2 regions of the Alkalihalophilus pseudofirmus genome follow, and region 2 is predicted to be linked to the other one. Evidence: a T-box and tRNA genes for the amino acid it is inferred to sense, from the RefSeq annotation. Region 2 holds a T-box; the other holds one or more tRNA genes.
The links. The T-box of region 2 lies ahead of trpS (tryptophan--tRNA ligase). A T-box ahead of a tRNA ligase gene usually reads a tRNA of that ligase, here a tRNA-Trp.

Region 1: it encodes a tRNA-Trp, which carries the amino acid that the T-box ahead of trpS (tryptophan--tRNA ligase) is inferred to sense. The anticodon was not compared.

The regions. Positions count from the first base shown of each region.
Region 1 covers NZ_CP117835.1:634,377-643,019, forward strand. The annotation lists rRNA gene PQ478_RS03235 (23S ribosomal RNA) at 1-1,732, shown strand, start outside; rRNA gene rrf (5S ribosomal RNA) at 1,811-1,926, shown strand; tRNA gene PQ478_RS03245 (tRNA-Asn) at 1,935-2,009, shown strand; tRNA gene PQ478_RS03250 (tRNA-Ser) at 2,014-2,107, shown strand; tRNA gene PQ478_RS03255 (tRNA-Glu) at 2,134-2,208, shown strand; tRNA gene PQ478_RS03260 (tRNA-Val) at 2,234-2,309, shown strand; tRNA gene PQ478_RS03265 (tRNA-Met) at 2,474-2,550, shown strand; tRNA gene PQ478_RS03270 (tRNA-Asp) at 2,555-2,631, shown strand; tRNA gene PQ478_RS03275 (tRNA-Phe) at 2,644-2,719, shown strand; tRNA gene PQ478_RS03280 (tRNA-Tyr) at 2,794-2,878, shown strand; tRNA gene PQ478_RS03285 (tRNA-Trp) at 2,886-2,959, shown strand; tRNA gene PQ478_RS03290 (tRNA-His) at 2,973-3,048, shown strand; tRNA gene PQ478_RS03295 (tRNA-Gln) at 3,059-3,133, shown strand; tRNA gene PQ478_RS03300 (tRNA-Gly) at 3,140-3,214, shown strand; tRNA gene PQ478_RS03305 (tRNA-Cys) at 3,233-3,306, shown strand; tRNA gene PQ478_RS03310 (tRNA-Leu) at 3,323-3,411, shown strand; tRNA gene PQ478_RS03315 (tRNA-Arg) at 3,418-3,494, shown strand; tRNA gene PQ478_RS03320 (tRNA-Leu) at 3,522-3,603, shown strand; gene ilvD (dihydroxy-acid dehydratase) at 4,376-6,046, shown strand; gene PQ478_RS03330 (VOC family protein) at 6,326-6,700, shown strand; gene PQ478_RS03335 (SPL family radical SAM protein) at 6,818-7,645, shown strand; gene PQ478_RS03340 (YidH family protein) at 7,974-8,378, shown strand; gene PQ478_RS03345 (rhodanese-like domain-containing protein) at 8,423-8,643, shown strand, end outside.
Region 2 covers NZ_CP117835.1:2,389,217-2,397,859, reverse strand. The annotation lists gene PQ478_RS12870 (DedA family protein) at 1-576, shown strand, start outside; gene PQ478_RS12865 (DUF3970 family protein) at 665-850, shown strand; gene PQ478_RS12860 (DMT family transporter) at 864-1,778, opposite strand; T-box leader at 1,934-2,186, shown strand; gene trpS (tryptophan--tRNA ligase) at 2,299-3,297, shown strand; gene PQ478_RS12850 (ABC-F family ATP-binding cassette domain-containing protein) at 3,374-4,963, opposite strand; gene PQ478_RS12845 (hypothetical protein) at 5,081-5,347, opposite strand; gene recQ (DNA helicase RecQ) at 5,437-7,563, shown strand; gene PQ478_RS12835 (DegV family protein) at 7,716-8,570, shown strand; gene ytxJ (bacillithiol system redox-active protein YtxJ) at 8,588-8,643, shown strand, end outside.

The DNA of each region.
Region 1 (8,643 bases), 1.8 Mb from region 2:
GGATTGACACCTTAGGTGTCAGTGGTAGGGGAGCGTTCTAAGTGCAGCGAAGTCAGATCGTGAGGACTGGTGGAGCGCTTAGAAGTGAGAATGCCGGTATGAGTAGCGAAAAGAGGGGTGAGAATCCCCTCCGTCGAAAGCCCAAGGTTTCCTGAGGAAGGCTCGTCCGCTCAGGGTAAGTCGGGACCTAAGCCGAGGCTGAAAAGCGTAGGCGATGGACAACAGGTTGAAATTCCTGTACCACCTCCTCACCGTTTGAGTAATGGGGGGACGCAGTAAGGTAGGGTAAGCGCACTGATGGATATGTGCGTCCAAGCAATTAGGCTGAGAAGTAGGCAAATCCGCTTCTCACGAAGGCTGAGTTGTGATGGCGAGGGAAATTTAGTACCGAAGTTCCTGATCCTCCACTGCCAAGAAAAGCCTCTAGCGAGGTGAGAGGTGCCCGTACCGCAAACCGACACAGGTAGGCGAGAAGAGAATTCTAAGACGCTCGGGAGAACTCTCGTTAAGGAACTCGGCAAAATGACCCCGTAACTTCGGGAGAAGGGGTGCTCTGGTAGGGTGTATGCCCGAGAGAGCCGCAGTGAAAAGATCCAAGCGACTGTTTAGCAAAAACACAGGTCTCTGCGAAGCCGCAAGGCGAAGTATAGGGGCTGACACCTGCCCGGTGCTGGAAGGTTAAGAGGAGGGGTTATCCCTTACGGGAGAAGCTCTGAATTGAAGCCCCAGTAAACGGCGGCCGTAACTATAACGGTCCTAAGGTAGCGAAATTCCTTGTCGGGTAAGTTCCGACCCGCACGAATGGTGTAACGACTTGGATACTGTCTCAACGAGAGACCCGGTGAAATTATAGTACCTGTGAAGATGCAGGTTACCCGCGACAGGACGGAAAGACCCCATGGAGCTTTACTGTAGCTTGATATTGGATGTTGGTACAGTTTGTACAGGATAGGTAGGAGCCTTGGAAGTCGGAGCGCCAGCTTCGATGGAGGCGTCGGTGGGATACTACCCTGACTGTGCTGACATTCTAACCTCGAGCCGTGATCCGGTTCAGGGACAGTGTCAGGTGGGCAGTTTGACTGGGGCGGTCGCCTCCTAAACAGTAACGGAGGCGCCCAAAGGTTCCCTCAGAATGGTTGGAAATCATTCGTAGAGTGCAAAGGCAAAAGGGAGCTTGACTGCGAGACCTACAAGTCGAGCAGGGACGAAAGTCGGGCTTAGTGATCCGGTGGTTCCGCATGGAAGGGCCATCGCTCAACGGATAAAAGCTACCCTGGGGATAACAGGCTTATCTCCCCCAAGAGTCCACATCGACGGGGAGGTTTGGCACCTCGATGTCGGCTCATCGCATCCTGGGGCTGAAGTAGGTCCCAAGGGTTGGGCTGTTCGCCCATTAAAGCGGTACGCGAGCTGGGTTCAGAACGTCGTGAGACAGTTCGGTCCCTATCCGTCGCGGGCGTAGGAAATTTGAGAGGAGCTGTCCTTAGTACGAGAGGACCGGGATGGACACACCGCTGGTGTACCAGTTGTTCCGCCAGGAGCATCGCTGGGTAGCTACGTGTGGACGGGATAAGTGCTGAAAGCATCTAAGCATGAAGCCCCCCTCAAGATGAGATTTCCCATGGAGTTAATCCAGTAAGACCCCTTAGAGATGATGAGGTTGATAGGTCTGGTGTGGAAGCATGGCGACATGTGGAGCTGACAGATACTAATCGGTCGAGGACTTATCCAAATTATTCTTGACATATGTTTACACATTATCTAGTTTTGAGAGAACCATCTCAAACATTCACTGTAAAGTGAATCATAGTCTGGTGGCGATAGCAAAGAGGTCACACCCGTTCCCATGCCGAACACGGTCGTTAAGCTCTTTTGCGCCGATGGTAGTTGGGGGCTTCCCCCTGTGAGAGTAGGACGTTGCCAGGCTTTAATATTCCACAGTAGCTCAGTGGTAGAGCAATCGGCTGTTAACCGATCGGTCGTAGGTTCGAGTCCTACCTGTGGAGCCAATTAGGAGAGCTGTCCGAGTTGGCCGAAGGAGCACGATTGGAAATCGTGTAGGCGGTGTAAAACCGTCTCGAGGGTTCGAATCCCTCGCTCTCCGCCAGCAAAGATTTCATATACTTATTAGTTGGCCCGTTGGTCAAGCGGTTAAGACACCGCCCTTTCACGGCGGTAACACGGGTTCGAATCCCGTACGGGTCACCATTTATATATCTATTATTTCTGCGATGGAGGATTAGCTCAGCTGGGAGAGCACCTGCCTTACAAGCAGGGGGTCGGCGGTTCGAGCCCGTCATCCTCCACCATTTATATCATACTCATTTACTTTTTAAAACGACGCGGGTGGAGCAACGAGCACTACATCATGAGAAACTTCGAGTAACCTCGACGCATGATAGCATCGTTGGCAAAACTTTTAGAGGAGAGGTATTCTTCTTTGAAAAAACAACATCCGTTTACTTTAAAACGACGCGGGGTGGAGCAGTTCGGTAGCTCGTCGGGCTCATAACCCGAAGGTCGGAGGTTCAAATCCTTCCCCCGCAACCAAAATGGTCCGGTAGTTCAGTTGGTTAGAATGCCTGCCTGTCACGCAGGAGGTCGCGGGTTCGAGTCCCGTCCGGACCGCCATTTTAAAAATAAGGCTTGGTAGCTCAGTCGGTAGAGCAATGGACTGAAAATCCATGTGTCGGCGGTTCGATTCCGTCCCAAGCCACCATCTTAATATATCAATTATATTAATTTAGTATTGACGAATTGATAGATGATATTGTATTATAGGTATTGTTGTTTGGAGGGGTAGCGAAGTGGCTAAACGCGGCGGACTGTAAATCCGCTCCCTCAGGGTTCGGCGGTTCGAATCCGTCCCCCTCCACCATCTTCATAGGGGCATAGTTTAAAGGTAGAACAGAGGTCTCCAAAACCTCCGGTGTGGGTTCAATTCCTACTGCCCCTGCCAATATATTATTACGGCGATTGTGGCGAAGTGGTTAACGCACCGGATTGTGATTCCGGCATTCGTGGGTTCAATTCCCATCAGTCGCCCCATTTTTAATTTTGGGCTATCGCCAAGCGGTAAGGCAACGGATTTTGATTCCGTCATGCGTAGGTTCGAATCCTGCTAGCCCAGCCATTTTTTGCGGAAGTAGTTCAGTGGTAGAACACCACCTTGCCAAGGTGGGGGTCGCGAGTTCGAATCTCGTCTTCCGCTCCATTTTTTTGTTTAAATTGAGGCGGCATAGCCAAGTGGTAAGGCACGGGTCTGCAAAACCCTTATCCCCGGTTCAAATCCGGGTGCCGCCTCCAATGATTTTTCTGCCGTGCCGGGGTGGTGGAATTGGCAGACACACAGGACTTAAAATCCTGCGGTAGGTGACTACCGTGCCGGTTCAAGTCCGGCCCTCGGCACCATATATTGCGCCCTTAGCTCAGCTGGATAGAGTGTTTGACTACGAATCAAAAGGTCGGGAGTTCGAATCTCTCAGGGCGCACCATTATTTTTTTTTATCTTTTTTTGATTTGCCGGTGTGGCGGAATTGGCAGACGCGCACGACTCAAAATCGTGTTCCTTCTGGAGTGTCGGTTCGACCCCGACCACCGGTACTTAATAGCTACTAATACCAAGACTTCAACGTTATGTTGAGGTCTTTTTTTTATTGTTTTCGTAACACGATCAAAATAACTTAAAATCGTGTGCGTTGGAGCCTGTTAGTGAAAAACGAAATAATTAACTGCTGATGAATTACGAATGATTAAGAAGAAAATTAATGATGACGAAGCATTTGATAAATTCTTTAGAGATTGCTATCTCAGAAATCTTAGACCAGCAACCATAACTTTAAGCATTAAGGAACGGTTTCTCAAGTACAAAATCAATATTTTGCTACATAATCAACCTAAACTGTGCAGCATAATCTTCATTTCAGGGTGACTTTGTGAAAGAATTTAAGAGTTTAAGAACAAGATGAACACTTCCGATACGAACACGCTCTTTACGTCTTATCTTGTTAGGAGATACCCCAACTACAAATTTGTTAAATAGCTGCAAAGATTGAATCCATACTTTCTAAAAAAAGCATTGATCTAAAGAGGGATTAATGCTTTTTTTGTTTAAGTATGTTATTATGATATTTTAATATTCTTTATATTTCGATAAAATTATACAGAGCTTCAGGATTTTTAAGTTGAGGGGTTGTTTTTTTCTAATTAAAGTAAACTTATAGTTTACTTGGAAGTGGAAGTTTGCAATAGACAAAACCTGTGCACAGTTGTTTACCAAGATGGATCAACGAGATGCTTTAACTTGTTTTTAGTTAGAATAATCTAGCTATACATTTTATTTTAAAATTATAAAGATGAAGGAGAATGTGTTCAAATGAGTAAAAATATTTCAAAAAGCCGTAGTTCAGTTTTTAACGATATAAATCGTGCCCCAAATCGTGCAATGATCAGGGCAACGGGGATTAATGACGAAGGCTTTAATAAACCCTTTGTAGGAATTGCTAGTACCTGGAGTGAAGTTACACCGTGTAACATGCATATTGATAAGTTGGCTCTAAAGACAAAGGAAGGAACTTTAGAGAATGGGGGAACTCCTTTTATTTTCAATACGATTACAGTATCAGATGGTATCTCAATGGGAACTGAAGGGATGCGTTATTCATTACCGAGTCGGGAGGTTATAGCCGATTCCATTGAAACAGTAATCGGTGCTCAAAGTTATGACGGGGTTGTAGCAATAGGTGGATGCGATAAAAATATGCCAGGATGTATGATTGCGATAGGGCGTTTAAATTTGCCGTCTGTATTTGTATATGGGGGGACGATTCGACCAGGAAAAGTAGATGGGAAAGACATAGATATTGTTTCTGCCTTTGAGGGAGTCGGAAAATACAATAATGGAGATATAGACCGTGATGAACTACATAAAATTGAATGTCAAGCCTGTCCGGGAGCTGGGTCATGTGGCGGGATGTACACAGCAAATACAATGGCCTCGGCGATCGAAGCAATGGGAATGAGTCTGCCAGGAAGTTCTTCCAATCCAGCCGAAACGCCAGATAAATTAAAAGATTGTGAAGAAGCAGGAAAGGCAGTGATGAATTTACTGGATAAAGGGATTACTCCAAAGGATATTATGACTAAACAAGCATTTGAGAATGCCATCACAGTTGTAATGGCTCTTGGCGGATCTACTAATGCAGTACTCCATTTACTCGCTATGGCTCATTCAGTTGATGTTGACCTTGACTTAGATGATTTTGAGCGAATCGGAGAGCGTGTGCCGCATATTGCAGATCTTAAACCAAGCGGGCGATATGTTATGGAACACTTATCAGAAATTGGAGGCGTACCGGGAGTAATGAAATTACTTCTTGAAAAGGGGCTTCTTCATGGTGATTGTATGACAGTTACTGGGAAAACACTCGAACAAAATCTTGCTGAAGTGGAACCATTAAGGGAAGGTCAAGAAATTATTTCTTTTGAAAATCCTAAGCGTAAAACAGGGCCTTTAGTTATCTTGAAAGGAAACTTGGCACCTGAGGGAGCTTTAGCAAAAATGTCAGGATTAAAAATAAAAGAAATAACCGGACCTGCTCGTGTGTTTGATACAGAAATAGATGCTACTAAAGCTGTGTTAAACAATGAGATTAATTCAGGAGATGTTATCGTAATTCGCTATGTAGGTCCTAAGGGCGGCCCAGGGATGGCTGAAATGCTGTCTATTACTGCCATCGTAGTTGGAAAAGGCTTAGGCGAAAAGGTCGGTTTAATAACTGATGGGAGATTTTCAGGAGGTACACATGGATTAGTCGTTGGTCATATCGCTCCTGAAGCACAGGTAGGTGGACCAATAGCATTAATTAAAGAAGGAGATATGATCACGATCAATAGTGAGACTCAGGAACTCCAAGTCGATATTTCACCAGAAGAATTTAAGGTGAGAAGAAAGGAATGGTCTGCTCCCCAACAAGATTTAAAAGGGTATCTTTCTAAATACGCACGTTTAGTTTCCTCTGCATCTAAAGGGGCAATAACTGATTAATAATTTACTTGAGGAAGAACAATAAAGAGAAAGGCCCACGTTGTTATGCTGATTTGCAAGGAGGACCTATACCTAAAAACCAACAAGGTTCTTATAATGCTTCACACTTCATTCGTACACAATCATCGAAAGACGATTATGCTTAGCGTGATCGTCTTTCTTCTTGCATAAAGAATACCTACCCTAGCAAGATAAGAAACTCCTAAAAAAGTGAAAGGATATCTCTCCCTCACGTCAAATAGACTTAATAACTAGTTTTTACAAAGAGGGGAGAGTGCCATGAACCAATCATTCATTGATCAAGTCCATTACATTCGCATTCCGGTGAGGAATTTAGAGACTGCATCTGTGTGGTATAGAGATGTGTTAGGGTTTCAACTTTTGAGCATTACCCACGATCCTTTTGCGATCATGAAAGTGAATGAGGGGCCTTTGTTGATTATCTTAGTGCCAACTACAGAGGCGACGTATGCTCATTTTTCAGTGAACGGGGAATCTGAGTTTTGTGTTGGTTTCACAAATCCTAAGCTGCAGGAATTTCATCAGCACTTATCTGAGCAGGGAGTTAAAGTAGAGGAAATAAAAGAAGACAATGGTCATGCTTACTTTTATTTCTATGATCCAGATGGAAAACAGCTTCAGGTGCATTGGTAATGCTTATCCCTGCTCTTAAGACTCTGACGATGGTCAGGGTCTTTTTTGTCGGGAGTGGAGGATTGTAATCTGCACAAAAGGGAATTAGACTAACACATAGAAAGTGAGGGATCTCAATTGACTCGGCATCAAATCGCATACAAGGAACCGAAGAAAATATTAACTCCTGCGAGCGGATTTTTATATGGGTATACCCATTCTCTTAACCCTTATACCGGCTGCTTATTTGGGTGTTCTTATTGTTATGTTAGACAGAGCCCGGTTGGCTTATTTAGAGGAGAAGAGTGGGGCGAGTGGGTTGATATAAAAAAAGGCATTCACGAAAAATACATTCGTGAAATGAGCAGCCTGCGAAAGCGGGGCAAAGAAGTAACGATTTTCATGGCATCTGCGACAGATCCATATCAATCGGTTGAATATAAAGAAAAGATAACAAGGGCTCTGCTTGAAGCAATGGTAGAGATGCCTCCAGATTTTCTTTTTGTGCAGACAAGGAGCCCGCTTGTCACGCGAGACATTGACTTGTTTTTAAAGCTTAAAGACAGCCTGCGCCTCAGTGTGACAGTTGAGACAGATCTCGATGAAGTACGAAAAAACTTCTCACCACAAGCCCCTCCAATTCAAGCAAGGCTGAAGGCAATCGGAGAGCTTCAAAAAAATGACTTGCCAGTACAAGCCGCGGTGGCGCCTGTACTCCCTTTTTCAAAACAATTCCCAGAAACCTTGGCTGCTCTCGTTAATCGAATAGTCATTGATGATTTTTATACGGGGGATGGAAGCAACGGGAAGAGAACGGAACGGCTTAAAATTAAAGAACGATTTACAGAAGAAGAATTAGAAAAGTGGTACGGAGAACATGTACACGAGTATGCGTATGAACAAATGAAAACAGCATTCTCTACTGAACAGATTTTAATCAGCAAGGAAGGGTTTATGCCTTATTAACTCATCTATAAGAACGTTCTTTAGCTAAAAGCAAAGGCGTTTCTTTTTATTTGACCTTATACCCTTATAGGTATATAATGTTGATATAAAGTAAAAGAAGAGGAGGAAGTTCCTGATGTCAGAACAAGAAAAACATGCATGCAAAAGTGATCAGTGAGGCATAACAAAGAAAGGAACAGATGGGGTAAAAAAGGCATCTAAGCCGCCTATATGACCAGCTGTTTACTTATGGTTCCTGGTAGGAGCTATCTTTATTGTATATAATGTCGGCCTGTACTTTATGGGTTTTTTCAAATAAATAGCTATAAGGGTAAGATCGGAGGCTTATATGGATGAACAGAAGAATGAGAGCAAGAATGGTGCTAGTAAAAATGAGACGGTCGAATCTAAATATATTCAACAGCATCTAGCAAACGAGCGAACGTATCTAGCGTGGATTAGAACGGCTATTGCTATTATTGGGCTAGGGTTTTTAGCTACGACTCTTCACTTTAATACGCCTTTGCATCAATTTATGGATAATGCATTAGCAATGTTTATAAGCGGCTTTTCACTCATGCTCGGTCTATTGACAATCGCACTCGCTACTCATGTGTATTTTCGTAACAGGAAAATGATTAATACACAAGAGTTTCATTCTTCTTTTAAGTTTATCGTGTATATGACTGCCGTAATTTTTATGATTTTAGTATTATTTATGGTGTACTATTTCTATCTAATGGCTGGAACGTAAGAAACGCAGTATACCTAATGGTGTATAAGGGTGAGGTGATTTACATGACAAGTGTGGTTGTCATTATGGCAATGGGCATTGCGTACTTTTTGTATAAAAGATATATACCTGTTATCGGTTTAAAATGTACTGATATACAGAATATAAAAGATAAAAATGAGGTTGTTATTCTCGATGTGCGTGATTTTCCCGTTGCAAATAAAACAAGTATAGACGGTACAATGAATATTCCGTTAGCCTATCTTAAAAGATATTATCACGACCT
Region 2 (8,643 bases):
GGTTATATGGCCTTGTTTCTGATTTTTTCAATCGGATTATTCTTTTTTCCAGTCCCAAATGAAATCCTCCTGATGAGTGGAGGACTGATTGCTACCACTGCTTATGTAAATCCTATCCCAGCTATGTTTGTCGTTTATGCAAGCATTCTTGTGCACGGGACATCCCTTTATATCGTTGGTCATTTCTTAGGTACTAAATCCATTCCTATTAAAGAAGAACGGTCGATTTGGTATAGGCGGGCATTAAAGGGAAAAGAGCTGCTTGATCGTTATGGATTAAAGGCAGCATCGTTTAGTTACTTTTTTCCTTTTATCAGGCATGCGGTGCCATTTAGTGTAGGGTTGTCAGCTATTTCCTATCAACGTTTTGCGGCGATCGGATTTAGTTCTGCTTTTGTTTGGATGAACCTTTACTATTGGATTGGATTTCATTACGGCCGTTCGATTAAAGACTGGTCCTCATTTGTTCAACAATTAATTTACACATTAATAGGAATTGCGATCTTATTTGGCATTTATACCTTTATTAAATACAGAAGAGAACGTCACAGAAAGCAGCAGCCTAATGATCAATGAAAATGCCTGAAGGTTTATCAGGTATTTTTTTGTTGCCAATTTTCATCTTTTGATCTATGATAGCGTACGTACGAAAGGGGAATGCAAAATGAGAGTGAGAGTCAGCGGGAGAGATCAAAAAGAATTAGTTGATTTTATGAAAGACCTTGAGAAGCTTCAGAACTTCGAGGTTACGTACGCCTCTGAATTAAGAGATTCAACGCGCACGAACAATCCGAAGTATAGAAACAGTAAAGAGATTATGCAGTATGTTGATATAAAACGCAAATCATAAGAAAACAGACACCCTACACGGCATGCTTGGGTGTCTGTTTTTTTATAGAGCGTGCTTTATCCGGCTTTGAAACTAAAAAGATAGAGAAGAGAACAAGAGCTACTCCGAACCATTGAATCAGCGATAATTGGTCTTTGAAAATGAGAAATCCGATGCCGATTGCTACCACAGGTTCAATCGTAGATAAAATAGAAGCCCGGCTGGATTCGATCTCGGCTAAGCCACGTGTATAAAGCAAGTAAGCTAAAACAGTGGGGAAAAAGGCCAGCCCGAGTCCATAACCGACTACATCTATCTGAGTGAATAAATGAGCTTTGTTCCATAACCCTGATGTAGGAATCATAAACATAGCTGCACAAATAAACGAATACGTAGTAATGGTCATTGAAGAATATCGTTTCGAACTCACTTTAGCAAATATGCTGTACAAGGCATAAAAGAACCCAGATCCAATACCAACTAGCAGTATATACGGAGTAATAACTGTGTTGAAGCTTGGGAGAAGACCAACGACAAACGCACAGCCTATAATTGTCAGTACTAGGGCTGTTACTTTATTTGGTGTTAACCATTCTTTAAAAAATATTCGAGATAACAGCGTTACAAAAAATGGGCCCGTATATAAAAGGACAACTGCCAGCGATAGATTTGATTGATCAATCACGGTAAAGAAGCACCAATTAAAGAATACAATACTGATAATACCGGTACCAATAAATAAAGGCAGATCGCGAATGTGAATCCTTAGCATCTTTCTATTTGTAATAATCAAATAGCCCACTAGCAAGAGCGCAGAAAAGATTGCTCGTATTGCGACTATTTCCCAAGCTGTAAAGCCATACGAATAAAGGGGCTGCACAAATAAACCAATAATCCCCCAAAGAGCTGCGCCTAAGACAGCATAAAGATAGGCTTCTTTAACGCTCATCCATCATCCCTCCACACATCCATTCCTATTATCATATCACGACTCATATAGCTTGTAAGCAGGGTACATGTATTTTGTAAGAATTAGTAAAAGAGATTGCAGAAATGCCAATAGTAGCATATACTTTCTTAAAAGATGACACATGTACGTACATAAAAAAAGCGATGAGAAAGAGGAGTACATACTTAAAGCCTTCTTAAGAGAGCTCGTGGCAGGTGGAAACGAGTGCTGGCTGTGTATGGAATGGACTTTTGAGCTGTAGGCTGAACATAACAAGTAGGCTGTATCGTGTTGGTCCCGACGTTATCAGGGGATGCTGTTTCATAAAAATGAGACGGTTTAAGCGGGTTTATTAAGTTGTGCATATAAACCAATAAAGGTGGTACCACGGGCTCTCCCGTCCTTGTATAGGATGTGGAGGGCTTTTTTTATTTATTAAAGGGGGTGATCGTCATGGATTCTGATTGGTGGTGGCAAAGACTTTTTCCGACATGAATAAAACAAATAAGGAGAGATAGTGATGACTCAAAAACAAACTTTAGTATCAGGGATCAGACCAACAGGCGATCTCCACCTTGGAAATTATATAGGAGCGATGAAGGAAATTCATAGGCTGCAAAAAGAATATGAGGCTTACTATTTTATAGTTGATTTGCATGCATTAACGACACATCCTAAGCCCGAATTAATAAAATCAAGGACACGTGATGCAGTGAGAAGTTATTTAGGAGCCGGCCTTGACCCAAATCAGGCAACGATTTACGCCCAATCATCATTGGCTGCTGAGATAAGTGAATTACATCTTTACTTGAGTATGGTTATGCCTATTGGTGAGCTGTTAAGATGTCCCACATTTAAAGAAAAAGCAAAACAGCATGCTGATCACGTTAGTTATGGGTTAGTAGGGTATCCGGTCTTAATGGCAGCTGATATGTTTATTCATGGAGCTCATAAGGTGCCTGTTGGAGCAGATCAGCTTGTGCACATCGAAATTGCAAGAGATCTCGCACGCAAATTTAATTCTATGTATGGAGAAATATTGACTTTGCCAAACGGAATGGTTGAAAAAGAGGCGAGGGTACCCTCATTAGGCGGAAAAGGAAAAATGAGTAAATCATTAGGGGCGAAAACCTATATTTCTCTGCAAGATTCAAAAGAAACAATCGAAAATAAAGTGAAGAGAGCTTATTCTGATCCAACACGTACCCATCTAAGCGATCCCGGCCACCCGACAGTAGGTGGCTGTAATGTATATCATCTCCATTCCTATTTTTCCAATGAAGAAGTGAGGAAAGATATAGAGAAGAGATGCAGCGATGCAAATATAGGATGTGTAAGGTGTAAGCAAATGCTTAGTGAATCTATCATTGAGCTGACAGAACCGATGCAAAAGCGCGCTCTGGCCTACAGTGATATCGATGTGGATGACATTTTACGAGAAGGGGCTAAAAAAGCGCAAGAATCAGCGCAGGTAACGATTGCTAAAGTGAGGAAGGCAATCGGGCTGATTCAATTATAATTTCACGTAATGAATTAAAAACACAAAATAATTCAATATAAAAAAGCCGCTAGTGAATAACTAGCGGCTTAACTTATTACTTTTTGTATTCAAGGAATTCATTGTAAGTCATTTGCTTATCAATTAAGCCATCTTCCGTAAGTTCAATAATACGGTTAGCAATGGATTCATTAAATTGATGGTCATGACTCGAGAAGATCATGGAGCCTTTGAAGGCAATTAAGCCATTATTTACAGCTGTAATTGATTCAAGATCTAAGTGGTTAGTAGGCTCATCTAACAGCAATACATTTGCACCGCTTAACATCATTTTAGACAGCATACAACGAACTTTTTCTCCCCCTGAAAGCACGCTTGCTTTTTTCAATACTTCCTCACCAGAGAACAACATTCTTCCAAGGAAGCCGCGTAAGAATGTTTCACTATCGTCTTCCGGAGAGTATTGACGCAGCCAGTTGACAAGGTTTAAGTCACAGCCTTCGAAGTATTCGGAGTTATCTTTAGGGAAGTAAGCTTGAGAGGTGGTTACTCCCCACTTATACGAACCGCTGTCAGGCTCCATTTCACCAGCTAAAATTTTGAATAAAACGGTTTTCGCAATTTCATTTGTACCAACTAAAGCGATCTTATCGTCTTTATTCATTGTAAAGCTGACGTTGTTTAGAACTTTTTCGCCATCAATTGTTTTTGTTAATCCTTCAACACGAAGCAAATCATTCCCGATTTCACGTTCCGGTTGGAAGTGTACATATGGATATTTACGGGAAGAAGGTTTAATATCGTCTAAAGAGATCTTATCAAGCAGCTTTTTACGTGACGTTGCTTGTTTCGATTTAGAAGCATTCGCGCTGAATCTAGCTACGAAGTTTTGAAGCTCTTTAATTTTTTCTTCTTTTTTCTTATTTTGGTCTTGAGCCATTTTAAGAGCTAACTGACTGGACTCATACCAGAAATCGTAGTTACCTACATAAATTTGAATCTTGCCAAAATCAAGGTCTGCGATATGAGTACATACTTTGTTTAAGAAGTGACGGTCATGGGAAACAACAATGACAGTATTCTCAAAGTTAATTAAGAATTCTTCTAGCCACTGAATCGCTTGTAAGTCAAGGTGGTTAGTCGGCTCATCTAGTAAAAGGACATCGGGCTCACCAAATAACGTTTGAGCAAGTAATACTTTTACTTTCTCACTACCTGTTAGATCAGCCATTTTCTTTGAGTGAAGATCTTCTTGAATGCCTAATCCTTTTAGTAGGATCGCAGCTTCAGACTCGGCTTCCCAACCATTTAACTCTGCAAATTCACCTTCAAGCTCCGCTGCTTTAATGCCATCTTCATCAGAAAAATCTTCCTTCATGTAAATAGCATCTTTCTCCTGCATCACTTGGTAAAGGCGTGCATGTCCCATAATAACTGTTTGAAGCACTTCATACTCTTCGTATTCGAAGTGGTTCTGCTTTAACACAGCGAGACGCTGGCCAGGCTTCATATGCACGTCGCCTTGTTGTGGTTCAATTTCACCAGATAAAATTTTCAAGAACGTTGATTTCCCTGCGCCGTTCGCACCAATTAAGCCGTAACAGTTACCAGGTGTAAATTTAATATTAACTTCTTCAAATAGTTTACGGTCCCCATATTGTAGACCAACATTTGTTACTGTAATCATGTAGCTATATGCCTCCAATGTCTGTAATCGTATGAATTATACCATTCCTAACAACAAGAGGATAGCCAAAGAGCTGTTTTCTCAAAAAAACATCATAAAATGCGATTCGAAAAATGATTACAATAAGTAATAAAAAGCATATACAGCAAGGCCTGCACCAGCTGCGAGCATCACCACAGCAAGAAATTTCATTGATTTTAAAGAGTAATTGACAATGATTGCCCCAAGTAAAACAGCAAAGTATAATGAGAAGTCAAGCGGGAAACGTTCGACTGAATGAAGAAATGTATCTCTTGTTGCAATCATAATCAAGACAGGAGCTAAATAAATCAAGGCAACAATAATCAATCCGATGGTATTCTTTTGTTTTAACGTAAAGTTCATCAGGAACACACCTTTCTAACGTATGGTTATTACGTATAATGTGCCCATAATATTCATTTTTATCATCCATTTGAAAAGGGGAGAGGCTGTTGAGTATAGAGAAAATGCATGAGGCAGAACAGATTCTAAAAACGTATTATGGCTATGATTCCTTTAGGTATGGTCAACAACAAATTATTGAACAGGTGTTAGCCCAAAAAGATACGCTTGGGATTATGCCTACAGGCGGGGGGAAATCTCTTTGTTATCAAATTCCAGCGCTTACTCTTGAAGGAGTAACATTGGTGATCTCGCCATTAATATCATTAATGAAAGATCAAGTAGATGCCCTTCATCAGCTTGATATAGCAGCTACATATTTAAATAGTACATTAACAAGAGAAGAGGAAGAAGAACGGATCAGTCTTATTCAGACAGGTGAGTATAAACTGGTGTATGTTGCGCCCGAACGATTAGTGCAGCCATTCTTCCAACAACTGCTAGCTTCAATTCCGCTTTCATTAGTAGCTATTGATGAAGCCCATTGTTTGTCTCAATGGGGGCATGATTTTAGACCGAGCTATTTAGGGATTTCAGCGTGGCTCAACAATTTTAATCAAAGGCCGCCAGTCTTAGCTTTAACTGCTACAGCCACTAAGGCAGTACAAAAAGACATCCAAAATCATCTAGACATCCAAAACGAGAATACGGTTGTCACCGGTTTTAATCGTGAGAATTTAACGTTAAAGGTATTAAAGGGAATAGATAAATGGCGTTATGTGAAACAGTATGTACAAACCCATAAAAGCGAAGCCGGGATTATGTATGCAAATACACGTAAAGAAGTGGAACAGCTGTATCATAAGTTACAAGAGGTCGATATTCAGGCAGCAATGTATCACGGTGGACTGAATGAAAATGAAAGAGCACGACATCAAGAAGCTTTTTTGCATGATCAAGTAAGTGTGATGGTAGCGACCAATGCGTTTGGGATGGGGATTGATAAAAGTAATGTCAGGTACGTTGTCCACTACAATATGCCGCGTACAATCGAATCATATTACCAAGAGGCTGGTCGTGCCGGACGAGACGGAGAAGATAGTGAATGTGTACTCTTGTTCAGCCCTCAAGATATTCGTGTTCAATCCTTTTTAATTGAACAATCTGAGCTGACAGAAGACCGTAAAGCTCAAGAGTATGAGAAGCTTCAACAAATGACGTCTTATATTCATACGGAAGGCTGCTTAATGACGTACATCTTAAGCTATTTTGGGGATGTGTCTAAAGCGGATTGCGGCAGGTGCTCATCATGTGTCCGTGAAGGAGAAAAAGTGGACCGAACGAAAGAGGCACAAATGGTTTTCTCTTGTATAAAACGAATGAGGGAACGCTTCGGAAAAATGATGGTGGCTCAAGTATTAGCTGGCTCTGAAAATCAAAAAATAAAACAGCTGCAGCTTTATACTCTTCCGACCTATGGCATTATGAGCGGGTATACGGCAAAGTATGTGGCAGAGTTTATTGACTATTTAACAGCCGAGAAATACATTAAACCCACTGGTTCACAGTATCCAACACTTCAGCTGACTGATTTAGCTCTGCCTGTTCTTAAAGGGGAAAAGCAAGTTCATCAATTTGTTGCTTTGCAAAAAGAAGAGGCAGAAGAAAATGATGAAGTATTTGAAGCATTACGGGATTGCAGAAAAAATCTTGCAGCAAAAGAAAATATCCCTCCTTATATGGTGTTCTCTGATAAAACGCTCAAGCAGATGAGTCAATATATTCCATTAACTAAAGAGGAATTATCCATGATACAGGGAGTGGGCGAACAAAAACTTGAGCGGTATGGAGAGACTTTCTTGGATGTACTCAGTTCGTTTAAGGATCAAAAAACAACAATGATTAATGAAACAGCAACTAGATTAAGCTCAAGTTCTAAAGGCACGAAAGCAACAAAAGGAAGCCACCTCATCACAATTAAGATGTTTCAAGATGGTCAGAAGGTAGAGGATATTGCAAAAGAGCGAGGGCTGAGCGAACAAACGGTATTAAACCACATTCTTAAATCAAAAGATGAGGGCATCGATCTTAAGCTGCCAACTTATGTGGAAGAAGAGGTTCGAAAGGAAATTGAAAAGGCTGCTGAACAAATCGGAACAGATAGGCTTCGACCGATAAAAGAAGCACTCGGAGATCATATAACATATCAAGAGATCCGCTTTACAATAGAGAAGTGATTTAAATAAAAATTCACTTAATTGATCATAGATAATTCATGGTTAAGGGCCGATAAGGTGTCAGAAATGTGGTATGATAGGGGCTAGAGAGAAGTTTTTTGCCCATTTCGGGAATGGGACAAGCGAACGGGAAGATAAAGGAGAATGTGAATATGACGACGATAAAAATTGTTACGGATTCAACTTGTGATTTACCTGCAGAGCTAGCTGCAAAGCATGGAATAGAGGTTGTTCCCTTATCGATAACATTTGGAGAAGAGACGTTTTTAGACGGGGTTGATATAACAGCTTCTGAATTTATGGATAAACTGAGAGCGAGTGAGGAATTACCAAAAAGTTCACAGCCTGCAGTTGGGGTATTTGAAGAAACCTATAACCGCTTAGCAGCAAGTGGTGATGATGTGAAGATCATCTCGATTCATATAACAGAAGGTATGAGTGGAACGATGAATGCAGCACAAACTGCAGCAGACATGAGTAATGCTGATGTAACCGTTGTTAATTCACGATTTATTTCTCAGGCTTTAGCCTTTCAAGTAGTTAAAGCGGCTGAACTTGCAAAGGAAGGGAAGTCTGTAGAGGAGATTATTAAAGCCATTGATAAGGTACGTGAGGGTACATCATTATTTATAATGGTTGATACATTAGAGTACTTAAAAAAAGGCGGAAGAATTGGACGTGGGAAGGCATTACTCGGCTCTTTACTAAAAATTAAACCGATTGCTTCTTTAGCGGATGGAGTGTATACACCTGTTACAAAGGTACGTACTCATATGCAGATGATTCAGACGCTAACGAAGACGTTTGCTGATGAGACAAAAGGAAGAGTCGTAAAAAAAGTGGGTATTGCTCATGCAGATGCAGAAGCACTTGCTGCAAAATTAAAGCAATCCGTTGAATCAATTAATGAGTCAGTTGATATCACCATTTACCCAACTTCACCGATTATCAGCACTCACACCGGACCTGGTGCGATTGCATTAATGTATTATTCTGAATCAAACTAAAAAGAGGAGTGATGAGCATGAAAGAAATAACAACAGACCAAGAGTGGCATGATTTATTTAAGCAATCAGATGA